Anatilimnocola floriformis: one gene and its partner. The protein of the gene in region 2 interacts with the protein of the main gene of each other region in a pairwise test. Links are inferred from orthologs where the notes say so. Each region holds a gene or a part of one and is shown on either strand. Other genes may lie near its edges.

The links.
Region 1: the proteins of M9Q49_RS29670 (region 2) and gyrA interact in binary tests that used the Escherichia coli proteins (3 or more experiments, as listed by UniProt). The link is inferred for Anatilimnocola floriformis from one-to-one orthologs.

What each region holds. Positions count from the first base shown.
Region 1 is NZ_JAMLFW010000001.1:5,496,786-5,505,458, forward strand. The notes cover bases 5,057-8,200. They hold gyrA (DNA gyrase subunit A), read left to right. Parts: upstream 5,057-5,390; coding sequence 5,391-8,000; downstream 8,001-8,200. Other genes in these bases: frr (ribosome recycling factor), read left to right, coding at 8,090-8,200. Outside these bases: M9Q49_RS21715 (rhomboid family intramembrane serine protease), read left to right, coding at 1-963; carbon storage regulator CsrA, read left to right, coding at 1,493-1,723; M9Q49_RS21725 (tetratricopeptide repeat protein), read left to right, coding at 2,079-2,927; metabolite traffic protein EboE, read right to left, coding at 2,949-4,154; M9Q49_RS21735 (response regulator), read right to left, coding at 4,307-4,681; more of frr, read left to right, coding at 8,201-8,650. UniProt on the Escherichia coli protein: A type II topoisomerase that negatively supercoils closed circular double-stranded (ds) DNA in an ATP-dependent manner to maintain chromosomes in an underwound state.
Region 2 is NZ_JAMLFW010000002.1:1,238,017-1,246,612, forward strand. Bases 2,540-5,606 are described here. They hold M9Q49_RS29670 (DNA gyrase subunit B), read right to left. Parts: upstream 5,273-5,606; coding sequence 2,807-5,272; downstream 2,540-2,806. Other genes in these bases: M9Q49_RS29665 (hypothetical protein), read right to left, coding at 2,540-2,711; M9Q49_RS29675 (DUF721 domain-containing protein), read right to left, coding at 5,475-5,606. Outside these bases: M9Q49_RS29650 (hypothetical protein), read right to left, coding at 1-332; M9Q49_RS29655 (SGNH/GDSL hydrolase family protein), read left to right, coding at 446-1,297; M9Q49_RS29660 (SMP-30/gluconolactonase/LRE family protein), read left to right, coding at 1,368-2,324; more of M9Q49_RS29665, read right to left, coding at 2,340-2,539; more of M9Q49_RS29675, read right to left, coding at 5,607-5,870; dnaN (DNA polymerase III subunit beta), read right to left, coding at 5,900-7,018; M9Q49_RS29685 (helix-turn-helix domain-containing protein), read right to left, coding at 7,410-8,480; M9Q49_RS29690 (hypothetical protein), read left to right, coding at 8,479-8,596. UniProt on the Escherichia coli protein: DNA gyrase negatively supercoils closed circular double-stranded DNA in an ATP-dependent manner to maintain chromosomes in an underwound state.

The DNA of each region.
Region 1 (8,673 bases), on a different replicon or contig from region 2:
GCCGCCGCGCGCAAGTTTGCGGCTTGGCTGGTGGTGCAGAATATCGAAGCTCGGGCCGACGCCGAAGCGGATGGCTGGTCGATCTGGGTCATCGACGAAGATCAGTTGCCAGCGGCCAGGCAACATCTGGCTCAGTTTCAAGCCGATCCGAATGATCCCCGTTTTCGAAATGCTCAGCAGCAGGCCGCGGCGATCGAGCGCGAGGAACAACAGAAGCGCGAGCGAGCCCAGAAGAACACCATCGAAATGAACCGCCGCTGGGGAACTGGCGGGCAGGTCGCCCGTTCTGCACCGGTTGTGCTGGCGATGATTGCCATCTCGGTGGTTGTGTTCATTCTGACTGATTGGGGCGAGCAAGCCGGGCCGGGCGTGAAGTCCTGGGTGCAGTTCTCGAGTGGCATCGCGGATTTCCAGAAAGTGGATATCGATGGCCAAAAGATGATTCGAGGAATCAAAACCGAGGCCTGGAAAGACGTGCAGGCCGGTCAGATCTGGCGGCTGGTCACCCCCATGTTCCTGCACTTCGGCGTCATGCACATCGTTTTTAACATGATGTGGCTGTATGACTTGGGTGGGCAAATCGAGAGCCGAATTAAGAGCCGCTGGTTTGTGGCCCTGGTGCTGCTGATCGCAGCGACGTCCTGTGTTTCGCAGGTCGTCGTCGACTCGTGGCTGGAGGGGACGACGCTGTTTCCCGACATTGGCAACTTCGGCGGTATGTCGGGCGTCAACTACGGCCTGTTTGGCTTTATCTTTGTGCGATCATACGTGCTGCAAGACCGTAGCTACTTCCTGCACTCCACCACGTCGCTGCTGATGTTCGGCTGGTTGCTGGTTTGCTTTGCGAGCAACTACGGCGTGATCAATCTAGGCCTGGGCTCGGTGGCCAACACCGCGCACGTCGCCGGCATGCTGGCCGGCATGGCGCTCGGCTACGTGCCGCAGCTCGTACGCAGGGCATAGCGATTTCGCAGGCAAATTCAGCGGCCAAATCAACTTGTCGCGCTGCGCTGTGTCAGCAGCTCAAACTGCTTCACGATCAGCGACCAGTGTGACTGCGAACTGTTCACGCGCGTTGATCGCAATGTCTCCAAGCTGCAGCGCTGCGCGTTCCTATCGTGTCGTTCAGCGCGATCAAGCATGTCGCGCGGCGCGATGACGGGCCCCGCGCGACCGTGAAGATGCCGTCACAAACGGCAGCGATGGTAAAGTGTGCAGCCTGCACCGGAATGTAATTCTAGAGAAGAGATGCGGACGATAGTTGTCTTTGTCAGGCGATAGCATTGCTGGTAACTACTGGAGTAGCCAGCCATGCGGCGACAAAGTTCAGCTAACCAGGCAGGTCATCTGGTAAGCGAGCCCTGACAAACGAGTTGCCGGTGAGCAAGGTCACTCACCGGGAACAGGCCGCAGCAACCATCCCATCCAATCATCCCGCAGATTCATCATTTCCGCGCCCACCGCGTGGCGTGTGTAGAGGAAGGAGCCCCCCATGTTGGTCTTGTCGAGGCACCGTGACGAAAGCATCATGATCGGCGACAACATCGTCATCACGATTGTCGATATCCGTGGCGACAAAGTACGTCTGGGCATTGAAGCCCCGTCGGACATTCCGGTTCACCGCCAGGAAGTATACGAAGCCATCCAACGCGAAAATCGCAAAGCCAGTCAACTCCGCCCAGGCGACACCAAAGACCTGGGCCGGACGAACACTGGTACGTAAGCGAGGAAACTGTCTCGCGAAGTTTCCCGGTCAGGATGTTGCTGCCAGCCAGCAATTCCTCTCCCTGGCCACAGCCGCGCTTCAGTATTGTCGGTTGGTTTGAAATTCAGGTGACCGGAGCGCCCGCCTCTCGCGCTCCCTTCGCAATCGTCACCCATCACGGAAGGTGGGGTCGGGATTCCTTCGCGCGGCAAGCGATCGTCCCGGCCCCCGTCTCGGCTTTCGACTTGAAACTCGCTTGTAACAAGTCGATCACCAACAGTTGAATCCCCTGCGAGTTCGGCTACGTTAGGTTGGCCGCAGGAATTCCGTCGCGGAAGCTCCGTTGCGGCCCTCTCCTCTCTGGGGCCAGCCGATGAACACCGCGTTTCGCTTCTGCTGTTTCATGTTGCTCGCGCTCGTTTTACTCGCGCTCGGTGCATCTGCCGCCGAATACAAGAACTTCGACGATGCCCTGCGTGAAGGGACGAAGCTCGCGCGCGACAAGCAGTTCGCCGAGGCGCAAACCGCGCTCGAGACGGCGCTCACACTCGCCAAAGATGATGAAGCGCGCTTGAAGGCTTATCAGGCGCTCGTTGTCCCTTACCGCCAGCTTCCTGAGATCGACAAGATGCTGGTCGCGCAGGACTTTATCATCGCACACAGCGATCAGCGTTCTCGGCGCTCGTTGGCCGCTCGCGATCTCGCTTCGTTCCTGCACCAGCGCGGCAAAGTCGATACCGCCGTCGAACGCTACGAAGCTCGCCTGCAAAAGGATCCGCGCGATCTGCTCGCTCTCAACGTCCTGGCCGTCATTCACAAGAACATTCGCGACGACAAATTGAAAGGGAGCGAGTTTCAGCAGCGGCTGGAATCGGTCAATCTCGAGTGGGCCGAAAAACTCGCCCTGAAACACGAAGCAGCCGCCGCGGCGGCCACGCAGTTGCAAGCCTGGCACTGGAAAGAGGCGGCCCTTGCCTGGGTCGATGCCAACGACAAAGAGAAAGCTCTCATCGCCGCGAAGAAGTCAGCCAGCGCTCCGCCGGAAATGCGATCCGACATTCTCGCGTTCTACTGGCGCGAAGGCTTGGGCCAGGCGTTTCTCAAGGCGGGCGATGCTAAGTCAGCGATCACCCATCTCGAAGCCGCGGCCACTCTCGCGCCGAGTAAGATCCATCGGGATGAAGTGGAAAAGAAGATTGCCGAGGCGAAGGGAACTCCATAGACGAGCCACGGAGCGACTCGGCTATGAATTCAGCCACAGCTCTTTGAACCACTTCAGCTCCGTCGCAATTCCGTCGGCGAGTTCCGCAGGCCGCAGTTCTTTCGGCAGCACGGTCCAGGCGTAGGTTTCCACTTCGTAGTGCCGGCAGTTGCTGTATTCCCACGCGGCTTGCAGGCATTGGCCGATTTGTTCTTGCGTCGACGACAGCCTGCCAAGCTCTTGCTGATAGATGGGAACATGGAAATGGATCCGCCATTCCCCCAGCGATCGGCCTTGCCGCAGATTTTCCTGCAGCAGTTGGCTTTCGCCGGCGAGGGCGAGATGCAGGTCTTCGTAGAAAACGTCTTCGTCGATTCCTTCTTCATTCACGCGGCGAACGGAAGTTTGGTGCAAGTACCGCGGCTCGTTAAAGCTCGATAGATCGTTCAGCGGAATACTCGCCGCCGTGGGCCGTTCGAGGGCATTGAGATCCATCCGCAGCGCGGCCGAAACCTGGATCTTGCCGACCTCGATGCCGGCATCCTGGTACCGCCGCAGCACATCGTCCTGATCTTCAAACATGACGGCTGCGTGGCAAACGTCATGACAAAGGCGGATGTGCCGGCGAACAATCTCTTCATCCTCGCCGCGAAACAGGTTCCACTGGAAGAAGTGAATCGCGTCATCGGCCAACGAGAACACGCAGCCGGGCTCAGGCTCGATGCAGATATAAATCAACCGGCCGGTCCGTTGTTCCAGATCATGCAGGTAATGTGCGACCTGCTTGAGCTGCGCCGCCGCGAGTTGATTCTGCTCGCGATCGGGGCACGGCTGCCCCCAGCCGATCGGCAGCGTCGAGATGCTTCCTTCCTCACCGGCCGGCAGCAACGCGTGCAAAATGTCGATCAGTTGCAGCGTGTAAGCGAGTCGATCGGCATCCCACCAGGTCGGATGATACACACGATGCTTGACCACCTGCTGGTGAAAGTCGCCGTACGGAAAACCGTTGAACGTATACGGCAGCAAACCTTGATCGCGCAGCCAACCGGCAAACGCATCGACTTGTTTTGTCTGCACTAGTTCTCGCGCGCTGGCAGCCGACAACCACAGGCCGATCCCCATCGGCGCGTCGGGCGAATACAGCTGCTTCACGCGAAGCGCATGCTTCTGCAAGTTCGCACGAGTCTCGTCAAGATTCGCGCCGGCGTGAACGTTGGTGCAATAACCAAGAGTGGGAAGCGGAGGCATGAGTGCGGCGCGGAGGGATGAAGGTGGAAGAGAGGAAGGGATGAAGAGAAATACAACGGAATGATTGGAGTCGCCGAATGTTGCTTCAGCTCTTCGTCTCTTCCTCTCTTCGTCCCTCTCCAGCCATCCTAACAAACTCGCAGTGACGCGCGCTACGCGGCTTTCCGCACTAACCGTTCGATCGTCTGCACCAGCGGGCCGTAATGAAACGGCTTGGCAATGAAACGATTGGAGGAAGTCGATTGATCTGGGCGAATCGTACCGAGCACAATCAAGCCGCTGTTCGGCTGGCGGGTTTCGGCGGCGAACTCGTTTTGCAAACGATCGTCGACGGCCGGTTGATCGAAGTCGAGCACAATCACATCAGGCCGTTCCTCGCGAGCTAGTTCGAGCCCCCGCTGCGGCTCGTCGGCTTCAAAAATCCGCAGGCCGCGCAGCTGCAAAATGGTCGCCAGCACTTCGCGAGTCTCTGGCGAAGGCTCGACCAACAGCACGCTGGGAGAATCGGTATTGGGAACGATATGCACGGCAGGCTCCAAGGCGGAGTAAATCAGTCGGCGGGATGTTCGGGCGGGTGGGGAGAATAGCTGCCGCCAGCCGGCGTGTCAAAGCGAGTTTTCCGGCGGAAAAATGCGGCCTGAAAGAGAAAGTGCCGCCACTGCCAGGTCAAGAAACCGAGAGCTGTCCCCTTAGTTGCCTTTAGAGAGCTACCAAGGGGACAGCAGGTTGAGTTGTTCGCCGTCGCTATCGTTCGATTTCAGTATGCTTGCCGTTTTTCGGATTTCAAATTCGGTCGACGGATTTTCGAAAATAGGCAGCGGCGGGCACCCTTGGAAGTGGCGAAATCGGCGGCCGGCGACAGCGTTCGAGCCGGGGTTGAAACAGGCAGCGAAATACGTGTCGCAAATGCCCTGATTTCAACCAGTTGCGGCGACCGCAAACTGCGATCGCCCCTTTGTGATTGCTCGCGAAATTTGCTAAAATTCGAGCCTTCTGCGAGCGCTGATTTGGGAAGCATTTTCAGGCTAATTTCGGGCGCTCCTGCCGGTGGGTTTTCTGGCTCGCCGTTGCTGCTGTTTTTGAAAGGACTCGGTCTTGGCTGACGACGATTTGCCCCCAGTGGATCCCACTGATCCGAATGCGGCTGGCGATGCTCTTCCTCCCAAGGATTTTCGCGATCGGGCCACCGACCAACCGATCGAAGACGAACTCAAGGATAGCTATCTCACGTACGCGATGAGCGTTATCGTGAGCCGCGCGCTGCCGGACGTGCGCGACGGCCTGAAGCCTTCGCAACGGCGCATTTTGGTCGCGATGAACGACCTCAATCTCGGCCCTACTGCCGGCCGTGTGAAGTGCGCCAAGATCTCGGGCGACACCAGCGGTAACTATCACCCGCACGGTGAAGCCGTCATTTATCCGACTCTCGTCCGCATGGCCCAGGAATGGAACATGCGCCATGTGCTAGTCGACAAGCAAGGAAACTTCGGCTCGATCGCCGGTCTCCCTGCAGCCGCCATGCGGTATACCGAAGCCCGGTTGTCGGCCGTCGCTTCGATGATGCTCGAGGATCTCGATCGCGACACGGTCGACTTCCTGCCGACCTACGACGAGCGCAATCTCGAGCCCACCGTGCTGCCGAGCAAGTTTCCCAACTTGCTGGTCAACGGCACGCAAGGGATCGCGGTCGGCATGGCCACCAGCATTCCGCCGCACAACCTGCGCGAAATCTGCGATGCCATGGTCCGCGTGATCGATGAGCCCGATGTCTCGATCGACGAACTGATTGAGCTCGTCCCTGGCCCCGACTTTCCCACGGGGGGCATGATCTGCGGCCGCGCGGGCATTCGCCGCGGTTACATGACGGGCCGCAGCACGATCATCGTCCGCGCTCGGGCCAAGATCGAAGAGTACAAGAAGGAGCGCTTCCGCATCGTCATCACCGAGATCCCTTACCAGGCTCTCCGCGATGTGGTGATGGAAAAAATCGCGGCCCTGGTGAACGAAGACAAGATCAAGGGCATTAGCAGCGTCACCGACTACAGCGATCTCAAGCAGCCGGTGCACATTGTCATCGAGCTGAAGACCAAGACCGATCCCGAGGTGGTCCTCGCTCAGCTGTATCAGTTCTCGCCACTGCAAGATTCGTTTTCAATCAATCTGCTCGCCCTCGTCGACGGCAAGCCGCGTCTGCTGACGCTGAAGCAGATGCTGGAAGAATTTATCCGGCATCGCGTGACGGTCATTCGCCGCCGGACGCAGTTCCTGCTCAGCAAGGCCCGCAAGCGCAAGCACACCATCGAAGGTTTGCTCCTCGCGCTGGCCAATATCGACGAAATCATCCGCATCATTCGCCAGTCGCGCACGGTGGCCGAAGCGAAGACCGGTTTGATGAACGTCGAATGCCCCGCACCAATGATGCAACGGGCCCTCGGCGACGAAGGCTTTAAGGTCTTCGCCTCCGAGCGGGGCGTCGCCGATGCTTACCGTCTGACTGCGGTGCAAGCCGATGCCATTTTGCGGATGACGCTCGGTCAGCTCGTCAATCTCGAACAAGAACGCCTCGGCGGCGAACACGCCGAGCTCTTGAAGGAGATGGGCGAGTATCTGCGGATCTTGTCCGACGAAGCCAACATCCGCGCGATCATTCGCGACGACCTGCTCGAGATTCGCAAGAAGTTCGGTGAGGAACGCCGCACCGAATTGAGTGGCGCCGAGATCGGCCACGTCGATCTTGAAGATCTGATCACCGAAGAAAACATGGTCGTGTCGCTCTCGCACAAGGGCTACATCAAGCGGACCACTTCGAGCGTCTACAAGGCGCAGCGCCGTGGCGGCAAGGGCTTGAAGGGGGCCGATGCCGAGGATGAAGATCCCATCGAGCACCTGTTTGTCGCCAGCACGCACGCTTACCTGATGTTCTTCACGAACATGGGCAAAGTATATTGGCAGAAGGTCTACGACCTGCCCGAAGCCAAGCGCGACGCGAAGGGGCGAGCGATCGTCAATCTGCTCAACCTCGCCGAAGGGGAAAAAGTAGCCGAGTGCCTCGCGGTGCGCGATTACGACTTGCCCGATCATTACCTCATCATGACCACCCGCAACGGCTTGGTGAAAAAGACGCCCCTCGCGCAATACAGCCGGCCGAAGAAGACCGGCATCATCGCCATCAACCTCAAGGAAGGTGACGAGCTCGTCAACGTCGCGATCGGCAAGCCCGGCGACGAACTGATTCTTTCGTCCGCCAAGGGACAAGCCGTTCGCTTCAAGCAATCGACGGTTCGCAGCAGCGGCCGCAACGCGCAAGGCGTAAAGGGGATCAAGCTTCGCAAGGGAGACACCTGCGTCGGCATGGTCGTCGCCGACCCCGATGCCACGCTCCTCACGGTCTGCGAAAAGGGTTACGGCAAGCGCACGCCGATCGGCCCCAACAGCAGCATTCCGGATGTTCCTGAAAGCGAGCTGCCCGAAGGCGAAGAAGCCGCCGAACCCGTTGCCGAGGTCGAAGAGCCGGAGGCCGAGGGTGATGAATCGTCGAGCAACCGCTACCCAACCAAGGGCCGCGGCACGATGGGCGTGCGCGACATCAAGACCACCGACCGCAATGGTCCCGTGGTCGCCGTCGCCGTGGTGCGCGAAACCGACGAACTGCTGATGATGACTGCCCGCGGCAAGCTCCAACGCCTCGCCGCCGGCGACATCAGCGTCATCGGCCGCAACACGCAGGGTGTGCGAATCATGTCGCTCGACGAAGGAGACTCCATCGTCGCCGCCGTCCGCGTGGCCAAGGAAGAAGAAGCGGAACCGGCAGCTGGAGAAACTCCGCCGCCAGCTCCGGCGACTTAGTGATTGTCACCGCCCGTGGTGAAATCACGCCTAAAACGATACTATGAAAACTGGCGGTTGAATTTGTTTTTGCTTCTCGAGGTTGGATCATGCCTGCAGACGATATTTTGCTCGATACCGAAGAACGCATGGAAAAAGCCATCAGCGTGCTGAAGAACGCGCTCGGTGGCATTCGTACGGGTCGCGCGAACCCGGGCCTGGTCGATTCGCTGCGGGTCGAGGTCTACGGCTCGCCCACGCCGATGAAGCAGGTCGCCTCGGTTGGCGCCCCCGAGCCGCAGCAGATCGTCATTCGCCCTTACGACGCCGGCACGATCAAGGACATCGAAAAGGCGATCATCGCCAGCGGCCTCGGGCTTGCGCCGCAGAGCGACGGGCGCGTGATCCGCCTCAACATTCCCCCGCTGACGACCGAAACCCGCCGCAAGCTGGTCGCTCGCATCAAGGAACTGACCGAGGAAAGCAAGGTCGCCATCCGCAACGTCCGTCGCGACGGCAACAAAGCCGCCGACACGGAAGAGAAGGACAAGCTGCTGAGCGAAGACGAGTGCAAGACCATCAAGGATCAGATTCAAGAGCTGACCAAGCAGTATGAAAACACCGCGACCGAAATGGCCAAGGCTCGCGAGACGGAAGTGATGGGGGAATAGCACTCCTCCGTCGGCAGTTCTGA
Region 2 (8,596 bases):
GTTTCATGCGGCCGCCGCGGCGGATTGTCGAAGAACGCATTCCAACCCTGTTTCGATAAGTCGCGCGAACCAACCGTGAGATGCAGCACAGGATCGACGCCATTGAGAATCGCCTTGCCATTGATGCCGAGTTCCTTGATCAGGGGCTGATCGGCATTTTGTTCCAGCACGAGGAACGCCGTTTCCTCTTTCGTGATCGGCCACTCGGCGCGGAGGGTTGTTCCGCTTGCTGTAACTTTGATTTCGCCCGCGCTCTTATACTCGGAAAGATCGATATCGGCTGCGCTGGCCACTGCGCAGAAGAAGAGGCCCAGCAGGACAGGCCAGTGCACCGTTCTGCAAGATGTGTTGGAAAACATGGATTCGCCCAAGCATCGAAAGATAAAATGAAGTCTCACCATACTCGCACATCTAGCGGCATAGTTCATCACCCGAGGCTTTACGCATGAACCCGCTGGTCTACCACATCGCCAGTGGACAGTGCTTTTTCTCCGGCATCGCGCTGTTAGTTGCAGCTGCATTCCTGCGGCAGCGCGCCGGCAACCTATGGCGCAGACTTACCTGGCTGGCGATGTTCTTGGGCCTGCTCGCGGTAACACTTTCCTCAACGGCGATTCCATATTGGTTTTATGCCATCGCGATCGTTGCCACGTTACCGTGGTTCTCGATTCACTATCAACAACATTGGCTGCATTGGGCGCCGCACGCGATGATCGCGGCTTGGCTAATCGCTGCTGCCGTCGAAGTGCCGTACCACGCGCTGCCGACCATCAAGCCGACGGCGAATCGAGCGCTCACCATCCTCGGCGATTCCGTCACGGCGGGCGTTGGTGATGATCAGACTGAAACCTGGCCAAAGATCATCGCCCGCGAACATCAGCTCGAGGTGCAAGACATTTCGCACGTCGGCGAAACGGCTGCGTCAGCCCTTAAGCGTATTCAAAAAACCCCGCCGACCGCGCCGCTGGTCATCGTCGAAATCGGCGGCAACGATTTGCTCGGTTCCACAACTTCTGCCCAGTTCGATCACGATCTGAATGCCCTACTCGCAGAACTCAGCAAGCGTGATTGTCAGATCATCATGTTCGAACTGCCCCTGCCGCCGTTTTATCACGAGTATGGCCGAGTCCAACGCGCTGCCGCGAAGCGCCACCATGTCGCGCTCATTCCTAAACGGGGCTTCCTCTCGATTCTCGCCGGTAACGGCTCGACGCTAGACTCCATTCATCTCTCACAGGCCGGACATCAGCGCATGGCGGAAATGGTCTGGCAGCTCATCGAACCCGCTGTTCCCTAGAGTCTGGTTGCTGGCGCTATCTCTGGGCAACTAGCATGAGGCGATTCTCCCCTTCTCCGGATGAGCTGCCATGCGAACCACTATTGCCCTGCTGTGTCTCTTTGCTGCCTGGTCGATGGCGAGCGCTGAAGAGGAACCTATCTTTGCCTCGAAGCCCGAACTCTTGCAAGAGAAAGGCGCCGGCGAAGGGCCGGTCTGGCACAAAGAACTCGGTTTGCTGACGAGTGGCGACAATCATATTTATCGGCGCGATCGCGATGGCAAGGTGTCAGTCCATCTGCAAGATGCGGGGTCGAACGGCTTGCTGTTTAAGAAGGACGGTAGTCTTGTTTTTTGCGATGCCGAGCGCCGTCGGGTCTGTCTGATCGATGGATCGCAGAAGATGAGCGTGCTGACCGACAAATACAACGGCCAGCGCTACAATCAACCGAACGATCTGACCGTCGATTCGAAGGGGCGCATTTATTTCTCCGATCCTTGCTACGGCGATCGGAGCAAAATGGAAATGACCGATGCCGCCGGCAAGAAGGTCGAGGGTGTGTACCGCATCGATCCAGACGGCAAGGTGACGCGCGTGATCGGCCGCGAAGTGAACCGCCCGAATGGCCTGACGATCACCGCCGATGAAAAAACCCTGTTTGTCGCCGACAACAACAACGACGAAGTCGGCGGCGCTCGCAAGCTGTGGCGATTCGATCTGCAGGCCGACGGCGGCGTCGATCTGAAATCGCAAAAACTCGTGCACGACTGGGGCAAGACTCGCGGCCCGGACGGCATGAAACTCGACGCCAAGGACCGGCTGTTCGTCGCCGCCGGCCTCAACAAACCCAACCCGCCTGCCGAAATTCAAGACAAACCAACAGCGGGCGTCTACGTCTTTTCACCGGACGGCAAGCTGCTCGACTTCGCGCCGATCCCGCGTGACGAAACCACCAACGTCGCCTTCGGCGGTGATGATGGTAAGACGTTGTTTGTCACCGCGGGTGGGTCGCTGTGGAGCATCAAAGTGAATACTCCAGGGAAGTAGTTATTCCTTATTTCATCATTCAGCCGGAGTGGAATCTTCGAGAGTGTGAAGTAATTCCTGGTCGGCCGAAAGTTCCATGTTCGACTTTGATCCGACCGGATCCCAGCCTTGCACGTGTGCGTAGCGAATCAACTGGCAGACGATTTTTGGCGTGAGGGAGATGCGCGGCGTGTTCTCCGGATAATCGTGCCAGAACGATCGATTCGTCAAGCCACGCACCTGGCAGACGGACCGATTGCCGAATTCAGCTCGGAAAGAAACACACAGCGGCACGTTGCCGTCGAAGTCAATTGCTGTGGCTGAAATGGAAACAGAATAATCCCGACCATCGATCGCGTAGGGTCGAGTCTTTTTCGGCCCGCCATGTCTTCTGGGTGCTTTGGTCATTGCACATCACCCGCTGAGTTCTCGCGAATCAGCCCCTCACCCCAACCCTCTCCCCGGAGTACCGGGGCGAGGGAGTTAAGACATACGCCCGGCTCCTACACATCCAGATTCTTCACCTCGAGCGCGTGCCGTTCGATAAACTCGCGGCGTGGTTCGACCTTTTCGCCCATCAGCGTGCGGAACATTTCATCGGCGGAACCGGCGTCGCGCATGCTGACTTGCAGCAAGGTGCGGTTGTTGGGATCGAGCGTGGTTTCGCGGAGTTCTTCCGCGTTCATTTCGCCCAGACCTTTAAACCGCGTGACGTTCAGGCCCTTTTGACCCAGATCGCGAACGGCGCCGACCAGCGATCGCAGGTCCTGCAGGCCGGATTCGTTTTCGCCGCGGCGGAGAGCGTAGCGCGCTTCATCGCTGCCGGTTCGCTCTTGCGGGATGAGAATGTTGATGTCGAAGTTGAAAGTCCGCTTCAATTCACCCAGGCCGGCGTTGATCGTGCGGATTTCATGCAGCTCGACAATGTGCATGCCGTGGGCACTCGTGTTGGGTGTTTCGGCTAAAGAAGATTCATCGACCTTCACTTCGTGGCCCGCTGTTTTTTCGTGCTCCGATTTGAATTGATCGACTTGAGCGCCGGTGACGAACCACTGCTCCTTGCCATCGAGAAAGACGTGGTAGTACGGCAGCTTGCCATCGGCATCCTGCCGCAGCGCGTGGGCTCGCAGGCTGATGCCGCGACGCTCGAGAGCGATGATCGCATCTTCCATATCGGCGAGTATGTTGCAGAGCTTCGTCATTTCGGCCCCGCGAATCACCTGGCCGTCGCGCAGGTCGAGCTCGCAATCGGCGAGGCCCTTTTCGAGCAACTGCGACTTCATCTTCTCTTCGGTCTGAACGTAGTAGGTATCCTTCTTGCTCTTCACGCGGAACAGCGGTGGCTGGGCGACATAGACGTGGCCGCCGGTGATTAGCGAATACATCTGCCGGTAGAAGAAGCAGAGGAGCAGCGTGCGAATGTGCGAGCCGTCGACGTCGGCATCGGTCATGATGATGACCTTGTTGTATCGCAGCTTCGAGAGATCTTGATCCTCGCCGAAGCCGCCGCCAATCGCCGAGATCATGCTCTGCACTTCTTCGTTGGCGAGCACTTTGTCCTCGCGCGACTTGTAAGCGTTGATGATCTTACCCCGCAGCGGCAAGATGGCTTGGAAGTCCCGCAATCGGCCACCCTCGGCCGAACCGCCGGCCGAGTCACCTTCGACCAGGTACAACTCGCACTCTTCCATTTTCTTGCTGAGGCAATCGCGCAACTTGCCCGGCAAACCGCCGCCACTGAGCACTCCCTTGCGATCGCGGATCAACTTCTTGGCTTTCAGGGCAGCTGCACGGGCTTCGGCGGCCAGCAGCGCCTTCTTGATGATGGTCTTGGCAACCTTGGGATTCAGCTCCAAGAACTTGGCGAAATACTCGCCGAACGAAGCATTGATGATCCCTTCGACTTCGGCATTGAGGAGGCGGTTCTTCGTCTGGGATTGAAACTGCGGATGCGGCACGCGGACCGCGATGACCACGGTCAACCCTTCGCGAAAATCTTCGCCACTCACCGCCACATCGCTGAACATATTCTCCTTCTTGCCATAGGTATTCAGCGTGCGCGTGAGAGCAGTTCGGAAACCAACCACATGCGTACCACCGTCGGGCGTGTGAATGTTGTTCACATACGCGTGCAAGTTTTCGGTGTATTCATTCGCATATTGCAGCGCGATTTCGTACTGAATCCCTTCGCTCTCACCATTCACGTACACCACGTCGTTGTGAATTGCTTCGGTCGAGCGATTGAGATACTCGACATATTCGACAATACCGCGCTCGTAGTGAAACTCCTCGGTCTGGCCATTCCGCTCATCGTGAAATTTGATGTGCACGCCACTGTTGAGGAATGCGAGATCGCGCAAACGCTTTTGTAGCTTGTCGAACTGGAACTTCGTCGTCGTAAAGATCGTGCCGTCCGGCTTGAAGCTGACTCGCGTCCCGCGCTTGCTCGTGGCGCCGACTTCGCGGGCCGCTCCTTGTGGAATACCGCGCTCGAACTCCTGCTGATACAGATGGCCGTTGCGGAAAACCTGCACCTCGCACCACTGCGAGAGGAAGTTCACGGCTTTGATGCCAATGCCGTGCAAACCGCCCGAGGTTTTGTAGCTCTTCTTATCGAACTTGCCGCCAGCTTTGAGGTTCGTCATCACCACTTCGAGCGCACTGACATCGCGTCCTTGCTTGGCCGATTCCTCTTCGTGCTTATCCACTGGAATGCCGCGGCCGTCATCCTCGACACTGCACGAACCATCGTTGCGAATCGTGACCAGCACGTGCTTCGCATGGCCAGCCATCACTTCATCGATGGCGTTGTCGACGAGCTCATACACCAGGTGATGCAGCCCCTGCTCATCGATATTGCCGACATACATACCCGGCCGCAGCCGAACGTGATCGACATCGGACAAGTGCGAGATCGACTCTGAGTTGTAATCTTCGCTATTGGGATTCGGATTCGTTTCATCGGCCATTGCGGTCACTATCTCTCTTTAGCGGACTTTGTTCTTCGACTCATAATCCGCGGCATTAGCCAGCGAATTCGGCGAGCGACGTAGCACGAACTCCTAGGTTCGTGTGAGTCGTTCACGCATCACAACTTTGGTCTCTGGTGTTTTCGATAATCGCTCACACGAACCTGGGGGTTCGTGCTACGCGATCCTGCTGCCGTCCCACTCATCCCAGTTTCCCCACGCGGAACTTGATGTCCTTGATCTTTTGATCCGCTGCTGTCGTGGCCAGGGTTTTCACCAGCTTCGCTTTGACGAAGGCTAGTTCTTGCATGACGGCAGAGTTGAGAACGAAGACTTCCAGCACGCCGCGCTTCACCTGGCCGGCTTTGGTTTGGGGAGCGAGTCGTTCACCGACCGCGGCGGTCCACACCGCATCGAGCGAAGCCGCTTGTTGCACGTTGGCGTAGCCACGCTTAACCAGCAGTTGACCGACGACGTCGCCCATCTTTTTCGCTTGCGGCACGGGGACGCGCCGCCGGCGATAGTCGTCTTGCAGGTAACGCTCGGCCTGTTGGGCTTCGGTTTCGTTCTTTGGTGGCGGCTGGGGCCTGGGCGGCACTAAACTCCTCCTTGTGTTGCGACTCACACTTAGCGATCGCGCGACAACGGCATGACGACATATCCGTACTTGTCGTCATCGGCGGAAAAGACGGCAGCCGTTTCGCCATTCTCAATCTCGAGAATGATGTTGGCCTCGGGGCCGAGCACCTTCAAAAAGTCCGAGACAAAGCGGTGATCGAGCGTCACCACAATGGCTGGCCCTTCGTAGGCGATGGGCAGTTCGACCTGAGCCTGACCGATATCAGCCGTCGACGACGTGAGCGTGAGCGTGCCCGCCGTGAAGCTGAAATCGATGCCGCGGCTGTCGTTGTTCGTCACGACGGCTGCCTGGCGCAAGCACGCGTGCAACGGGCCGACGGTGAGCGGAATCTTCTGCATGTCGCGGCGATTCGGAAACACATCGCGCCAACGCGGAAAGCGACCTTCGACCAGCCGCGAATAAAACGTGGCCCGCGGCGTGCGGAGAAGCACATCGTTGCCGCGAGCGGCCAGGTGAACTTCGCCATCGGAATCTTGCACCGAACGATTGAACAGTCGCATCGATTGCGTGCGGATGATCGTCATCGTGTCGCCCGTCTTGTGACCACCCACCGACGATGCGGGCCCTTCCATCCGCGACAACCGCCGGCCATCGGTGCCAACGGCGGTGATCTTGTTTTCGTCGAGTTCGACCAACACGCCACCCAGAGCATATCGGCTGCTCTCCAGATCGGTGGCGAACTCGGTACGGCTGACGATCTGCCGAAACAACGGCGCCGCGATGACGTGATATTTCTCTTCGGCAAACTTGGCGACCTCGGGAAACTCTTCCGGATCGGCGCTCGGGAGTTTGAACTCGCTGCGATCGCCCTTCACCACCGTGCCACGGCTGGTCGATTCGATCGTCAGGAATTCATCGCTGCTCTCGCGGAGGATCGCACCCACATGGCTCACGGGCAACACGATGCTCCCGGCCTTGTCGACCTCGACCCCTTCCACGTTCACTCGCACGCCCACTTCCATATCGGTGGCCGAGAACGTCGCTCCGTCCTTTTCGACTTCGAGCTTTACGTTCTGCAGAATCTCTTTCGGGCTGCGAGCAGGTGCAAAGAGAGCTGCCGTCTGAAACGAATTGAGGAGCTTCTCACGATCACAACGAATCTTCACTGTCGAATTCCTTCCTGGTGTTCAGTTTGCTCAAAAGGTGTGAAGTTCACTCTCACGCCTTTTGCGTTGCCTATTGTCTTTTAAGTTCTTTAAAATTTAGCAGTAGTAGAAAAGCGAGCCGCTGCGCTGTCGATAGAGTCACCGACACATCGCCCAACTCCCTTGGGCGGCAGCGATTGCATTCGAAAATTCGATCGCCAACCGTCGTGGAAAAACAGTCGAATGCCTGTCGCACGATTGTGCATGACGGCCGCAGGTTGTGGATGAGTCGCAACTTGAACGAACAAGCCGCAAATCAACGAGAATTGTGCCTGCCAGGACCGACAGCCATCGACGAGTTTTCCCCAAAATGTGCCCCGTTTCTGAACGTAGACACATTGAATTTCATGGTTCATCCGCGGGCCTCGCTCGCGGAAAGTTCCTGTCGTAGTTCTTCCACATGCTGCCGCAATTGCGAGTCTTGATCGATCTGCTCGGTGATCTTGCGGGCCGAATGCAGGATGGTGGTGTGGTCGCGTTTGCCGAGCAATTCGCCAATCGTGGCAAAGCTGGCCGACGTGAGTTGCCGCGACAGATGCACGGCGACGCCGCGGGCGAGGACTAGGTTTCGTTGCCGACAATCGCCCTTGAGCGACGAGAGCGAGATCTCGAAATGCTTTGCCACGGCAGACGCAATGCGTCGCAGTGTTGCTTTCTCATCGGGCAAATGTTCGGCGAGCAATTCGTCGACCAGGCTGGCATCGATCGGGCATTTGTTCTCGGTCGATAGATGAGCCAATTGCAACAAGGCATGCCGCAACGAAGCAGCCGTCAGAAACGCCGGAGCAGCCGCCGTACGCTGAGTGAGGCGTTCGCGGGCATCGGTTGGCAGTGTGAGCTGTTCCCGCTCTGCATAGTGCGCCAGGAGCGCTGAGCGGGTTCCATCCTCCGGCGGCAACAACGGCACACACAGGCCGCACGATAACCGGCTGACCACACCCGGCGACAAACCCTCGGTCTCGGCCGGCAGTTGCTTGAGCGTAACAATCACCAGCGAACCACGTCGCAGCCAACCATCGAGCCGGTTCTGCAGTTCTTCGAGCGCGGTTGCCCGACCGGCCAACTTGTGCACATCGTCAATCAGCACCACATCGGCTCGACCCATGCGACCGCGATATTCAGTCACCGAGTCGGTATCGTGAGCATGGCTGGCCGCCCGAGCGAAGTCGGCACCGGTGGTGCGAAAGACCTGACTCGTTCCCAGGTGCTGAGCTCGCAGATCGACGAGCAACATGGCCAGGCTAGTTTTGCCGGTGCCACTGCCGCCACAGAAGACCAGCGGATTGCCGGCCGGCTGCACTTCGTGAACGAGACTTTCGAGACGGCGAACGAGGGCATTCTCGGGACCAAACAACAACGGCTCGCTGTTACCATTTGCGGTACGCGATTGCACCGCAGTGCGCGCTGCCGAAGGGCTGGCCATGGTTAAAATGCCGCTGATCACCGAACCGTCCGAGCAGGCCTTTTCGCGTCGCTTGACTCGCCGAAAATGGCCGGAAAAAGAAGCTGCTTTTGAGCTAAAAAATCGTCCCCGAATTG